One region of the Streptacidiphilus sp. MAP12-33 genome, then DNA from elsewhere that is predicted to be linked to it. Evidence: riboswitches for the same ligand, from Rfam matches in the RefSeq annotation. Region 1 holds a riboswitch; the other holds the start of a gene.

Region 1 (6,933 bases):
GGATAGGAGAGCAACCCATGTGCCTGGCTGTGCCCGGCAAGGTCCTGTCGATCGAGGAACGGGAGGGAACCAGGATGGCGTCGGTCGACTTCGGCGGCGTCGTCAAGGAGGTGTGCCTGGAGTACCTGCCCGACCTGGAGGTCGGCGAGTACACCATCGTCCACGTCGGTTTCGCGCTCCAGCGCCTGGACGAGGAGTCCGCACGGCGGACCCTGGCCCTGTTCGAGGGCCTCGGCCTGCTGGAGGAGGAGTTCGGCGACCAGTGGGAGATCGCCGCGCGGGCGGCCGGCGCCGACGAGCCGGGCGCCGGTCCGGGAGCAGAGGAGGCACGGGCGTGAAGTACCTCGACGAGTTCCGCGACCCGGTGCTGGCCCGCCGCCTGCTGGACGAGATCCACGCGGTGACCACCCGTCCGTGGGCGCTGATGGAGGTCTGCGGCGGGCAGACGCACTCGATCATCCGTCACGGTATCGACCAGCTGCTGCCCGAGCAGGTGGAGCTGATCCACGGCCCCGGCTGTCCCGTCTGCGTGACCCCGCTGGAGACCATCGACAAGGCCCTGGAGATCGCCTCCCGGCCGGGCGTGATCTTCTGCTCCTTCGGCGACATGCTGCGGGTGCCCGGCAGTGACCGCGACCTGTTCCAGGTGCGCAGCCATGGCGGTGACGTGCGCGTCGTCTACTCGCCGCTGGACGCGCTGCGGATCGCCCAGCAGAACCCCGACCGTGAGGTCGTCTTCTTCGGCATCGGCTTCGAGACGACCGCGCCGCCCAACGCCATGACGGTCTACCAGGCCGAGAAGCTGGGCGTGCGGAACTTCTCGATGCTGGTCTCCCACGTCCGGGTCCCTCCGGCCATCGAGGGGCTGATGACCTCGCCGGACTGCCGGGTCCAGGCGTTCCTCGCTGCCGGGCACGTGTGCAGCGTCATGGGGACCGAGGAGTACCCGGAGCTCGCCGAGCGGTTCAGGGTGCCGATCGTCGTCACCGGCTTCGAACCGCTGGACATCCTGGAGGGCGTGCGCCGCGCCGTGCTCCAACTGGAGCGCGGCGAGCACCGGGTGGAGAACGCCTACGAGCGCGCGGTGCGCGACGAGGGGAACCCGGCCGCGCGGCGGATGCTCGCGGACGTCTTCGAGGTCACCGACCGTGCCTGGCGCGGCATCGGCACCATCCCCGGCAGCGGCTGGCGTCTGTCCGAGCGCTACCGGGCCTTCGACGCCGAGCACCGGTTCGAAGTCGGCGCCATCGCGACGCGCGAGCCCGAGGCGTGCCGCAGCGGCGAGGTCCTCCAGGGCCTGCTCAAGCCGCACGAGTGCGAGGCCTTCGGCACGACCTGCACCCCGCGCACCCCGCTGGGCGCGACGATGGTCTCCAGCGAGGGCGCCTGCGCCGCCTACTACCTCTACCGCCGCCTCGGCGGCACGCCCACCGTCCTGCCGACCACTGTGGAGGCGAGCCCCGTTGGCTGACATCGTGGACACCGCCGTCGGCACCGCGCCCGCGGACTTCTCCGGCTTCTCCTGCCCCACCCCGCTGCGCCCCGGCGAACGGGTCGTCATGGGCCACGGCGGGGGCGGCATGCTCTCCGCCGAGCTGGTCCGCGACGTCTTCGCGCCCGCCTTCGGCGGCGGGCACCTGGCCGAGCTCGGCGACTCCGCCGTGCTGGACCTCGGTCCACAGGCGGGCGGCGCGCGGATCGCCTTCTCCACCGACACGTTCGTGGTGCGGCCGCTCTTCTTCCCCGGTGGCAGCATCGGCGACCTCGCCGTCAACGGCACCGTCAACGACCTGGCCATGAGCGGCGCCGTACCCGCCTACCTCGCCTGCGGCTTCGTGCTGGAGGAGGGCGTGGAGCTCGACACCGTCAGCCGTGTCGCACAGGCGCTCGGCGCGGCGGCCCGGCGCGCCGGGGTCGAGGTGGTGACCGGTGACACCAAGGTGGTCGAGTCCGGCCACGGCGACGGCGTCTACGTGAACACCTCCGGCGTCGGGCTGATCGCGCCCGGCGTCGACATCCGCCCGCAGCGGGCGCGGCCGGACGACGTGGTGCTGGTCAGCGGGCCGATCGGGGTGCACGGCGTCGCGGTGATGAGCGTCCGAGAGGGGCTGGAGTTCGGCGTCGAGGTCGTCAGCGACTGCGCACCGCTCGGGGATCTGGTCCGCACGCTGCTGGCCGCGGTCCCGGACGTCCACGTGCTGCGCGACCCCACCCGCGGCGGCCTGGCGGCCGCGCTCAACGAGATCGCCGTCGCGGCGGGCGTCGGCGTCACCGTCGACGAGCGCGCGGTGCCGGTGCCGCCGGAGGTGGCCAACGCCTGCGCGATCCTGGGCCTGGACCCCTGGTACGTCGCCAACGAGGGCAAGCTCGTCGCCTTCGTGCCGCGCGAGCACGCCGACGCCGCCCTCGCCGCGCTGCGCTCCCACCCGCTGGGCGCGCAGGCGGCGGTCATCGGCGCCTGCACCGACCAGCACCCCGGCATGGTCGTCGCCCGCACCGGCCTGGGCGGCACCCGGGTGGTCGACCTGCCGCTGGGGGAGCAGCTGCCGCGCATCTGCTGAGTCAGGAGAGCACGTGACCGAGCGGGTGCCGTCGCGGATCGGCCGGGCAGTACAGGATCCGGAAGATGCCGCTCCGTGTCATGTTGACGCGCGTGGGCCGGCGGTCCTGCCGGCGCCGCGGGTCGCCCCAGGTGAATCCCGGATCGCCCTGGGGCGGCCAGTGGTCCAGCCACTCCTCGCTGTCGGTGGTGAGCAGCGGGCGCATCCGCGTTCCGCAGACGCAGGTTTGCAGGCTACCCACGCCTCCTTCCGGCACGGTTCGCCCGTCGGAAGGGACCGGCCGGGTAGCCTCGGACGGGCGGCCGTCGGTGGCCGCACGGGGGAGGGAAGCCTGGTGCGGACGCACACGACGGTGGCGCGCGACCCGGGGCGCGGAGCCCGTGGCACCGGCGCGGCGTATGTGGAGCGGCGGCGGACGCTGGTCGGACTGCTGCGCGGCACAGTGCTGGAGATCGGCGCGGGCACGGCCGGGAGCCACGCGGACCTCGATCCCGAGGTCCGCTGGCTCGGGCTCGAACCCGCCGTCAGGACCCGGCGGAGACTTGCCCGTCACGCCGCCGACCACGGGCGGCCCGGCAGCGTGGTGGCCGGACGGGCCGAGGCGCTGCCGCTCGCGGCGGGCAGCGTGGACGCGGTGCTCTCCTGCGTGGTGCTCTGCTCCGTCGGCGACCAGGACCGCGCCCTCGCCGAGATCCGCCGGGTGCTGCGGCCCGGCGGGCTGTTCGTCTTCTTCGAACACGTCGCCGCGCCCGAGGGCACCGCGCAGGCGCGCGTCCAGCGCCTGTGGGCGCCCTGCTCCCGCCTGTTCGACGCCGGCTGCCGCCCGCACCGCCCGACCGCGCAGCGCATCGCGGCGGCTGGGTTCGCCGGCGTCGACCTGCGCTGGTTCGACCTCGGCGGCCGCCTCACCCCGTACGGCCCCTACATCGCCGGCTGCGCCGCCCGCTGACCGGACGGCGTGTCAGCGCCGCGCAGCCCGTCCAGGATCGGTGCGAGGTCCGGGGCGGTGAGGGCGTAGCGGACGATGCGGCCGTCCTTCGTCCCGGTGACGATCCCCGCCGCGCGCAGCAGGCGCAGGATCTGGGAGACGGCCGGGTCGGCGATGCCCGTCGCCGTGGCCAGGTCGGTGACGGCGATCGGGCCGGCGTGGTGCAGGGCCAGCAGGATCGCGAGGCGGTGGGGCTCCCCGAGCAGGGCGAAGCGGTCGGCCCACGTGGTGAGGCGGTCGGCGTCGCCGATGCCCTCGATGGCGGCGCACACCGTGTGGTCGTCGATGACCTTGCGGTCGGCACGCTCGGCGGGAACAAGATGCATGCCGGTCATTGTGGCCCGTCCCACGAGGTGATTCGCAACACCTGCGCACCTGTGCAGGCTTGTGGGGGTTTGCGATCAGCCCTAGGGTGGTCGCTGCCGTGGTGTTCGGGAAGACCGGTACGAATCCGGAGCGGCCCTCGCCACTGTGATCGGGAAGTCCTCGTTTCGTTTCCCGCGGCCGTCAGCGGTCGCCGGAGGTCACTGGGCGCGTCAGCGCCTGGGAAGGCCAGAAGCAAGGGCGGCAGCCCCCGTCAGCCAGGAGACCGGCCACGGCACGCATTGTGACCATTCCACGAGGTGCTGGAGAGGCTGGCCTTGGATGACCCTGCCCGAAAACTCTTCCCCGACGCTCACCGCGGCGATACCCGCGACCCCCGTCCTGCGCTGGGAGAGAAGAGACTGGTGGCGCACCGGTGCGCTGCTGGCCGTGATCGCGGTGATGCACGTCGTCGGTTTCGGCATCCTCGCCGTGATGGTGGCGCCCCATCACTACAAGGTCGGCACCCAGGTGTTCGGCCTCGGCCTGGGCGTGACCGCCTACACCCTGGGCATGCGGCACGCCTTCGACGCCGACCACATCGCCGCGATCGACAACACCACCCGCAAGCTCATGGCCGACGGCAAGCGCCCGATCTCCGTGGGCTTCTGGTTCGCCCTCGGCCACTCGTCGATCGTGATCCTGCTGGCCGCGGGCATCGCCGGCGGGGTGCGGCTGGCGACGACGCTGACGAACGACAACTCCAGCGCCCGTCACGAGCTGGGCACCGTCAGCACATTGGCCTCCGGGAGCTTCCTCTACCTGATCGCCGCGCTCAACCTGGTGGCCCTGCTGGGCATCTGGAAGGTCTTCACGGCGATGCGCGCCGGGCAGTTCGACGAGCACGAGCTGGAGAAGCACCTCGACAGCCGGGGCTTCATGAACCGCGTCCTGGGCCGGCTGACGAAGTCCATCACCCGTCCGGGGCAGATGTTCCCGATCGGCCTGCTGTTCGGCATCGGCTTCGACACCGCGACCGAGGTCACCCTGATGGTGATGGCCGGCTCCGGCGCGGCCGCCGGCCTGCCCTGGTACGCGATCGTCTGCCTGCCGCTGCTCTTCGCCTCGGGCATGAGCCTGTTCGACACCCTCGACGGCACGTTCATGAACTTCGCCTACCACTGGGCGTTCGCCAACCCGGTCCGCAAGGTCTACTACAACCTCACCATCACCGGGCTCTCGATCGCCGTCGCCTTCCTGATCGGCACCATCGAGCTCGTCGGCATCCTGCACGACCAGCTGAACCTGACCGACCCGGTCACCGGCTGGATCTCGGACGTCGACCTCAACAACGTCGGCTTCGTCATCGTCGGCCTCTTCGTGGTCGTCTGGGCCTGCGCCATCGGGTACTGGCGCCTGGCCCGGGTGGAGCGCCGCTGGAAGCAGGCCGACCCCGCCTGACGTGCTAGTCTGCGCCCGACCGGAAATCTGCGCAGGCTTGCAGGTTTCCGGTGGCACGACAGGCAGCGAAGCCGGTGACGCCCGCGGGAACGCGGGCCATTCCGGCGCTGTCCCGCAACTGTGAGGGCCGCCCGACGGGCGGCCCGAGCCAGGTCGCCTCCTGCCGCGCTACGACATCGACCCTCGTGGGAAGGGCGATCCGTCTGCTCAGGGTGCGCCTTCGTGCGCGGCCGGTCGCCGGGTTGGCTTCTTCCCTCCCTCACGGCAGGAAGTAGCACATGGCACAGCGACCGCTGGTCCGCTCTGTTGCGACGGCAGCCGCGGCGATCGCTGCGTTGGCCGCCGTCGCCGGCTGCGGTTCGTCGGGCTCGGGTACTTCGGGTTCCGCCGCCCCGTCCGCGTCGACGGGCGCGTCCTCGGCCGCGGCCGCCGCGTTCCCGGTCACGGTGACGCCGTCGAACGGCAAGGTCACCGTCAAGGACCAGCCCAAGCACATCGTCTCGCTGTCGCCGACCGCGACCGAGGACCTGTACGCGGTGGGCGCGGGCAGCCAGGTCGTCGCGGTGGACTCGACGTCCGACTACCCCAAGGGCGCACCGGTCACCAGCCTCAGCGGGCTGACGCCGAACGTCGAGGCGATCGTCAAGTACAGCCCGGACCTGGTCGTCGCCTCGCAGGACTCCGGCGGCCTCGTCGCGAGCCTGCGAAAGCTCGGCGTCCCGGTCATGATCGAGCCGGCCGCGGCCACGCTCGACGACGCCTACACGCAGATCGAGCAGATCGGCCAGGCCACCGGCCACGCCGACAAGGCCGCCGCCACCGTCGCCGGGATGAAGACGCAGATCGCCGCGACGGTCGCGAAGGCGGGCGCCGCGCACCCGAACCTCGGCTACTACTGGGAGCTGAGCGCCAACCCGTACTACTCGGCCACGTCGAAGACCTTCGTCGGCCAGGTCGTCTCCCTGTTCGGCCTGAAGAACATCGCCGACGCGGCGGACAAGGCCGCCGACGGCGGCTACCCGCAGCTGTCCGCCGAGTACGTCGTCAAGGCGCAGCCGCAGATCATCTTCCTGGGCGACAACGAGGCCGCCGACGGCGGGCAGAGCCCGGCGGTCGTCGCCGCCCGCCCGGGCTGGTCGGGGATCCCGGCGGTGAAGAACAGTCAGGTCGTCGGCCTGAACGACGACGTGGCCTCCCGCTGGGGCCCGCGACTGCCCGAGCTGGTCGCCGAGATCGCCGCGGCGGTCGAGAAGGCGCCCACCAAGTGACCCCGAGCGGCCGACGAGGGTGAGGCGGGCCAGGGTGCGCGGACGCACGGCACGCGCCTACGGCGTCGCGGTGGTCTTCCTGGCCGCCGCGGTGCTGCTGGGCGCCATGGTCGGGGCGGCGGACCTCAATCCGCTCGCCACCGGCGCCGCACTGCTCGACCGGCTGCCGTTCGTGCACCTGTCCGGCGGGCTCAGCCCGCTGGACCAGGCGGTGCTCTTCCAGATCCGCTTGCCCCGGGTGGTCCTGGCGGCGCTGGTCGGCGGCGCGCTGTCGCTCTCCGGCGCGGGGTACCAGGGCGTGTTCCGCAACCCCCTGGTCGACTCCTCGCTGCTCGGCGCCTCGGCGGGCGCG
Region 2 (6,933 bases), on a different contig from region 1:
GGCGGGCGGCGAGCCGCCGCACCGGTTCGATCGGGGCGATGGTGTCGTCCGGGCTGTGCAGGACCAGGGCCGGGACGTGGAGGCCGTCGCCGGAGGCGAGGTGGGCGAAGGTCGCCGTGTCGACACCGGTGCGGCCCTCCGCGGCGAGCATGCCGAGCTCCGCGAGGGGCTGCGGGACGCCCCGGCGCAGCGCCTGGCGGCGCACCGAGGTGCGGAAGTCCAGGACCGGGGAGTCGAGGACGAGGCCCCGGACGGCTTCCCGCCAGGCGGACCGCTCCGCCGCGTGCAGGGCCATCGTCGCGCCCACGCCCCAGCCGTACAGCAGGACCCGGCTCGCGCCGGAGTCGACGGCCAGGCGGATCGCCGCCTCGACGTCCCGCCACTCCGTCTCCCCGAAGTGGCCGATCCCGTCGGGCGACGCGGGAGCGTCGGGGTCGTTGCGGTAGCTGACGCTCAGCACCGGCAGCTTGAACCGCGCGAACAGCGGCAGCAGCGGCAGGACCTGGGCGCGGTCCGCGCCGGTGCCGTGCACCGCGATCACCCACGGGTCGCGCAGGCCCGGCAGGTACCAGGCCGGCATCGCGCCGAGCTCCGTCGCGACCGCCGTCTCGGAGAAGTCCATGCCCAGCGCGGAGCGCGGATCGCCGCGCAACACCCACGGCGTCAGCACCACCGTCTCGCCGACCCCGGGCAGGCCCGCGCCCGTCGAGAGGACCGCGCGGACGACCGTCTGCGCCGTCGTGGACAGCACGTCGCCGACGACGACGTGACCGTCCGTGCCCCACTCCAGCGCCCAGACGCCGGGGCGCTCGGTCTCCGGGGCGCGGGTGAGCTCGACCCGGTCGGGGGCCACCGCGTGCACCCGCAGGCCGCCCACCGAGGCGGGCGCCGACCGGCCCGCGCGCACCGAGATCTCGGAGACCACCCGCCCTGCCACGAGCGCCACCGCGCCGGCGCCCACGGCGGAGGCCGTCACCACAGCGGCTGCCTTGCCCCAACCCATGTCGCTCTCCCGCTGCCCGCTCGCTCGGATGTTCTCTCCATCCCAGTACCCCGGGGCAGGGTCCGCCACCGGGGCGCACCCGGACGGGGTGGCCGCCCCGGAGGCGTCCAGTCGACGGTTTGTCCGAACAGGCCGCGCCGACCTTGACACCTTGTGCATTGCCGCAGCTCGCGGGCCCGGATAACGTGCCCGGACCGAACCAAAGATGCGCACGGAAGCAGGTCTGAAGTGGCCACGTCCACGACCGTCAACGGCGGTGTCTCCTTCTGGTACTCCGCCATCGGCCTCCCCGAGGCGCGTCCCGCGCTGGAGGGGTCCGTCGAGGTCGACGTCGCCGTCGTGGGCGGCGGCTACACCGGCCTGTGGACGGCCTACTACCTGAAGCAGGCGGAGCCCTCGCTGCGCGTCGCCGTGCTGGAGCAGCGCTTCTGCGGCTACGGCGCCTCCGGGCGCAACGGCGGCTGGCTGTACAACGGCTTCGCGGGGCGCTCGGTCTTCGCCAAGCGCTACGGCAAGGCGCGCGCGATCGCGATGCAGCAGGCCATGAACGGCGCCGTGGACGAGGTGCTGCACGTCTGCGCGACGGAGGACATCGAGGCCGACCAGGTCAAGGGCGGCGTCCTGGAGGTCGCCCGCACGCCCGCGCAGGTCGAGCGCCTGGACGCGTTCGTCGCCGGCGAGCACTCCTACGGCGAGAAGGACGTCCAGCGGCTGACGGCGGCGGAGGCCGCCGAGCGGATCGGCGTCGACGGCGCGCTGGGCGCGAGTTGGACCCCGCACGGCGCGCGGATCCAGCCCGCCAAGCTGGTGCTGGGCCTCGCGGCAGCGGCGGAGCGACTGGGCGTCAAGATCTACGAGCAGACCACGGTCACCGAGATCCACCCCGCGCAGGGCGCGGCCCCCGCCCGCGCGGTCACCACGCACGGCACCGTCTCGGCCACGTTCGTGCTGCGCTGCACCGAGGGCTTCACCGCCAACCTGCAGGGCGAGAAGCGCTCCTGGCTGCCGATGAACTCCTCGATGATCGTCACCGCGCCGCTGCCCGCGTCGTTCTGGGACGCGGTGGGCTGGGACGGCCGCGAGACCCTCGGCGACTTCGCGCACGCGTACATGTACGCGCAGCGCACGGCCGACGACCGGATCGCGCTCGGCGGACGTGGCGTCCCCTACCGCTTCGGCTCGCGCACGGACAACGACGGCTCGACCCAGGCGAAGACGATCGCGCAGCTCACCGAGATCCTCACGGCGTTCTTCCCGGCGGCGCGGGGCGTGGCGATCGACCAGGCCTGGTCGGGCGTGCTGGGCGTGCCGCGCGACTGGTGCTCCACGGTCGCGGTCGACCCCGCGACCGGCCTCGGCTGGGCCGGCGGCTACGTCGGCAGCGGCGTCACCACGACGAACCTCGCGGCGCGGACGCTGCGCGACCTGGTGCTCGGCCAGCACACCGAGCTGACGGCGCTGCCGTGGGTGGACCACAAGGTCCGCAAGTGGGAGCCGGAGCCGTTCCGCTGGATCGGCGTCCACGGGATGTACGCGGCGTACCACTTCGCCGACGCCCAGGAGCGCGGTGGGCGCGCTCACACCTCCCCGGTGGCGAAGGTGGCGGACGTCATCTCCGGTCGGCACTAGGCACTGTCCAGGGGCGCGAGGCTCTGGGGGTTTCCCCCCAACGTGCAGATGTGACCCTTTTGTCGGATTCTGTTGGAGGGACGGATCGGGGTCCGTCCAGGCCGCAGCAGCATTCGACACCTTGGGGTGCCCATGTCTGTCATCTTGTGCCTGCTTGTCGCCCCGCTGGGACTCTTCCTGATCCTCGGTCTCTCCTGGTTCGAGGACCACGTCCTCCGTCCGCCGGCGAGCCCCGCCGACCAGGCCCTGCAGAAGGCCGTCGAACTCCTCAACAAGCCCCGCTCCTGACCCTCTCCGGCGGGGCCGGTTGACGCTGCCTCCGGCGACATGGTGGGATCTTTACGCCAATCGGAGGCAAGGAGAGGAAGCCGGTGCGAATCCGGCGCGGTCCCGCCACTGTCACCGGGGAGCACCTGCGAACAACGGCCACGGCGGCACGACGCTGCTGGAAGGCCCGCCGGTGCGTCGATCCGGAAGCCAGGAGACTCTCGCCTCCGGATCGTCGATCCAGGGCGCGGACCCTGAGTGAGGACACGCACCGGTGCGCATCAGCACCATGCGCGCAAGCGCATTCGCGTTCGGGGCCGTGGTGGGCTACACCGCCGACGCCGTGTTCGGCGACCCTCGACGCGGTCATCCCGTAGCAGGCTTCGGGCGGTTCGCAAGCGCGCTGGAGGGCCGCCTCTACGGCGACCACCGGGGCGCGGGCGCGGCGTTCACCGCCGTCGCCGTCGGCTCCGTCGCCGCCACCGCGCTGCTCGCGCAGCGCGCCTCCCGCCGGTCGGCCGCCGCGCAGGCGGCGCTCGCCGCCGCCGCGACGTGGACCGTGCTCGGCGGCGCGTCCCTGACGCGCGAGGCGCGCGTCATCGCGGGGGCGCTGGAGCGCGGGGACGTGGAGGCGGCGCGCGAGCGCCTGCCGCACCTGTGCGGACGCGACCCGAGCGCCCTCGACGCGCAGCAGCTCGCCCGCGCCGTGGTGGAGTCCGTCGCCGAGAACACCGCCGACGCCGTCGTCAACGCACTGACCTGGGGCGCCCTCGCCGGCGCGCCCGGACTGCTCGCCTTCCGTGCCGTCAACACCCTGGACGCGATGGTCGGGCACCGCAATCCGCGCCTGATCCGCTTCGGCTGGGCGTCGGCGCGGTTGGACGACGTCGCGGGCTGGCCGGGCGCGCGGCTGACCGCGCTGCTGGCCGTCGCGGCGAGCGGCGACAAGGGCCGCACCTGGCGGGTCTGGCGGCGGGACGCCGCCGCGCATCCGAGCCCGAACGCCGGGCACGCCGAGGCGGCCTTCGCGGGCGCGTTGGGCGTCCGCCTCGGGGGCACGCTCCAGTACGGGGAGAGAACGGAGAACCGTCCGGTGCTCGGGGCCGAGCTGCGGCCGGTCGCCGTGGCGGACGTGGAGCGCGCCTGCCGCCTCTCGCGCCGGGTGGGCGCACTGGCACTGGCCGCCACCGTCGCGGTGGCGCTGCTGAGGGGGGCTGTGAAGTGAGCGGGGCGCTGCTGGTCGCCGGGACGACCTCGGACGCGGGCAAGAGCGTGGTCACGGCAGGCATCTGCCGCTGGCTGCGGCGTCAGGGCGTCAAGGTCGCGCCGTTCAAGGCGCAGAACATGTCACTGAACTCCTTCGTCACCCTCGACGGCGCCGAGATCGGCCGCGCGCAGGCGATGCAGGCGGCAGCGGCCGGAGTCGAGCCGGAGGCGGCGATGAACCCGGTCCTGCTCAAGCCCGGCGGGGACGGGCGCAGCCAGGTCGTCGTGCTGGGCAAGCCCGTCGCCGAGGTCGGCGCGCTGGACTACCGCGAGCGCAAGCCCGCGCTGCTGCGGATCGCCCTGGACTGCCTGGCCGACCTGCGCGACCGCCACGACGTGGTGATCTGCGAGGGCGCCGGCTCCCCCGCCGAGATCAACCTGCGGGACGGCGACATCGCCAACATGGGCCTCACCGTCGCCGCCGACCTGCCGGTCGTGGTGGTCGGCGACATCGACCGGGGCGGCGTGTTCGCCGCCATGTTCGGCACGCTGGCGCTGCTCTCGGCCGAGGACCAGGCGCACATCGGCGGCTGGCTGGTGAACAAGTTCCGCGGCGACGCGCGGCTGCTCCAACCTGGTCTGGACATGCTGCGGCAGGTGACGCACCGTCCGGCGCTGGGCGTGCTGCCGATGCTGTCGGGCCTGTGGCTGGACGCCGAGGACTCGCTGGACCTGGCCGGGGTGATGGCGCGCGGCACCTCGGGACCGCCGGTCGGCGCGGACGTGCTGCGGGTCTCCGTCGTGCGGCTGCCCCGGCTGTCGAACTTCACCGACATCGACGCCCTCGCTCAGGAGCCCGGTGTGCTGGTCCGCTGGGCCACGCGGCCCGAGGAGCTGGCCGACGCCGACCTGGTGATCCTGCCCGGCACCCGCGCCACCGTCGCCGACCTGGCCTGGCTGCGCGAGCAGGGCCTGGACCGGGCCGTGGCCGAGCGGGCCGAGCGCGGACTGCCGGTGCTGGGCGTCTGCGGCGGCTACCAGATGCTCGCGCGGACGATCGACGACCGCTTCGAGTCCAAGCAGGGCGAGGTCGACGGCCTCGGGCTGCTGCCCGTGCGGATCGCCTTCGCGCGGGAGAAGACCCTCGCCAGGCCCGTCGGCACCGGCTACGGCGAGACCGTGCACGGGTACGAGATCCACCACGGCGTGGCGAGCGTCGAGGGCGGCGAGAGCTGGCTGGACGGCTGCCGCGCGGGCTCGGTCTGGGGCACCACCTGGCACGGCGCGCTGGAGAACGACGGCTTCCGCCGCGCCTTCCTGCGCGACGTCGCCGCGGCGGCCGGACGCGCCTTCGTCCCCGCGCCCGACACCTGCTTCGAGGCCGCCCGCGAGGAGCGGCTGGACCGGCTCGGCGACCTGATCGCCGAGCACGCCGACACCGACGCGCTGTGGCGGCTGATCGAGGGCGGCGCCCCGCAGGGCCTGCCCTTCGTCCCGCCAGGGGCGCCGTCATGACGCATTCCGCAACCAGCAAGACCAATGAGGGAGTTGACCGGGTGACCCCAACCCAGGAAGCCGGAACCCAGCAGGCCGCGCCGGAGAGCGGGACCACGGTCCTGCTGCTCTCGACCGCCGACACCGACCTGCTCGCGGCCCGCGCCTCCGGTGCCCGCTACCTGATCGGCAATCCGACCAGGACGGACGTCGCCACCGAACTCCCGGCCCTGCTCGCGGACGCGGACCTGGTCGTGGTCCGCCTGCTCGGCGGCCGCCGAGCCTGGGAGGACGGGCTCGCGGCGATCGCCGCCTCCGGCCTGCCCACCGTGCTGCTGGGCGGCGAGGCGGTCCCGGATGCCGAGTTGATGGGCATGTCCTCCGCCCCGGCCGGAGTCGTCGCGGAGGCGCTGCGCTACCTCGTCGAGGGTGGCTCCGCCAACCTCGGCGAGCTGGCCCGCTTCCTGTCCGACACGGTCCTGCTGACCGGCGAGGGGTTCGCCCCGCCGCAGGCCATGCCGCAGTTCGGCGTCCGGGGGGGCGCCGAACCGCGGCCTGGAGCACCCACCGTGGGCGTGCTCTTCTACCGCGCCCACGAGCTGTCCGGGAACACCGCGTTCGTGGACACGCTGGCAGCGGCGATCGAGGCCAGGGGCGGCAACGCCCTGCCGATCTACTGCGGTTCGCTCCGCGGGGCCGACGCGGGGCTGTTCGAGCTGGTGGGCCGGTGCGACGCGCTGGTCACGACGGTGCTGGCGGCCGGTGGCACCGTGGCCGCCGACGCCTCGGCGGGCGGCGACGGCGAGGAGAGCTGGGACATCGGGCAGCTCGCCGAGCTGGACATCCCCGTCATCCAGGGCCTCTGCCTCACCTCCTCCCGGGCAGTCTGGGACGAGTCCGACGCGGCGCTGTCGCCGATGGACGCGGCCATGCAGGTCGCCATCCCCGAGTTCGACGGACGCCTGATCTCCGTGCCGTTCTCGTTCAAGGAGACCGGCGCCGACGGCATCCCCGTCTACGTCGCCGACGAGGAGCGCGCCGCCCGGGTGGCGGGCATCGCGCTGCGGCACGCCGCGCTGCGCCACAAGCCGAACGCCGAGAAGAAGCTGGCGATCGTCTTCACCGCCTACCCGACCAAGCACTCCCGGGTCGGCAACGCCGTCGGCCTGGACACCCCGGCCTCGGCCGTGCGGCTGCTCGACTCGCTGCGCGGCGCGGGCTACACCGTCGACGGCTATCCGGCGGGCGGTGACGAGCTGATCCACACGCTCATCGCCGCCGGTGGCCACGACGTCGAGTGGCTGACGGAGGAGCAGCTGCGGGCCGCGCCCGCG

The links. A riboswitch is a leader RNA that binds a small molecule or an ion and turns the genes downstream of it on or off. The one in region 1 is predicted to bind cobalamin.
Region 2: another riboswitch for cobalamin. It lies ahead of ABH931_RS15320 (cobalamin biosynthesis protein); the one in region 1 lies ahead of ABH931_RS33600 (HoxN/HupN/NixA family nickel/cobalt transporter).

Annotation. Positions count from the first base shown of each region.
Region 1 covers NZ_JBGCCA010000043.1:28,360-35,292, reverse strand. Annotated here, with positions in the region: gene ABH931_RS33630 (HypC/HybG/HupF family hydrogenase formation chaperone) at 18-338, shown strand; gene hypD (hydrogenase formation protein HypD) at 335-1,471, shown strand; gene hypE (hydrogenase expression/formation protein HypE) at 1,560-2,561, shown strand; gene ABH931_RS33615 (hypothetical protein) at 2,563-2,802, opposite strand; gene ABH931_RS33610 (class I SAM-dependent methyltransferase) at 2,896-3,510, shown strand; gene ABH931_RS33605 (ArsR/SmtB family transcription factor) at 3,483-3,875, opposite strand; cobalamin riboswitch at 3,946-4,162, shown strand; gene ABH931_RS33600 (HoxN/HupN/NixA family nickel/cobalt transporter) at 4,195-5,313, shown strand; cobalamin riboswitch at 5,338-5,489, shown strand; gene ABH931_RS33595 (ABC transporter substrate-binding protein) at 5,592-6,581, shown strand; gene ABH931_RS33590 (FecCD family ABC transporter permease) at 6,616-6,933, shown strand, end outside.
Region 2 covers NZ_JBGCCA010000013.1:90,674-97,606, reverse strand. Annotated here, with positions in the region: gene ABH931_RS15335 (alpha/beta hydrolase family protein) at 1-1,003, opposite strand, end outside; gene ABH931_RS15330 (NAD(P)/FAD-dependent oxidoreductase) at 1,232-2,632, shown strand; gene ABH931_RS15325 (hypothetical protein) at 2,765-2,920, shown strand; cobalamin riboswitch at 2,947-3,140, shown strand; gene ABH931_RS15320 (cobalamin biosynthesis protein) at 3,189-4,124, shown strand; gene ABH931_RS15315 (cobyric acid synthase) at 4,121-5,620, shown strand; gene cobN (cobaltochelatase subunit CobN) at 5,725-6,933, shown strand, end outside.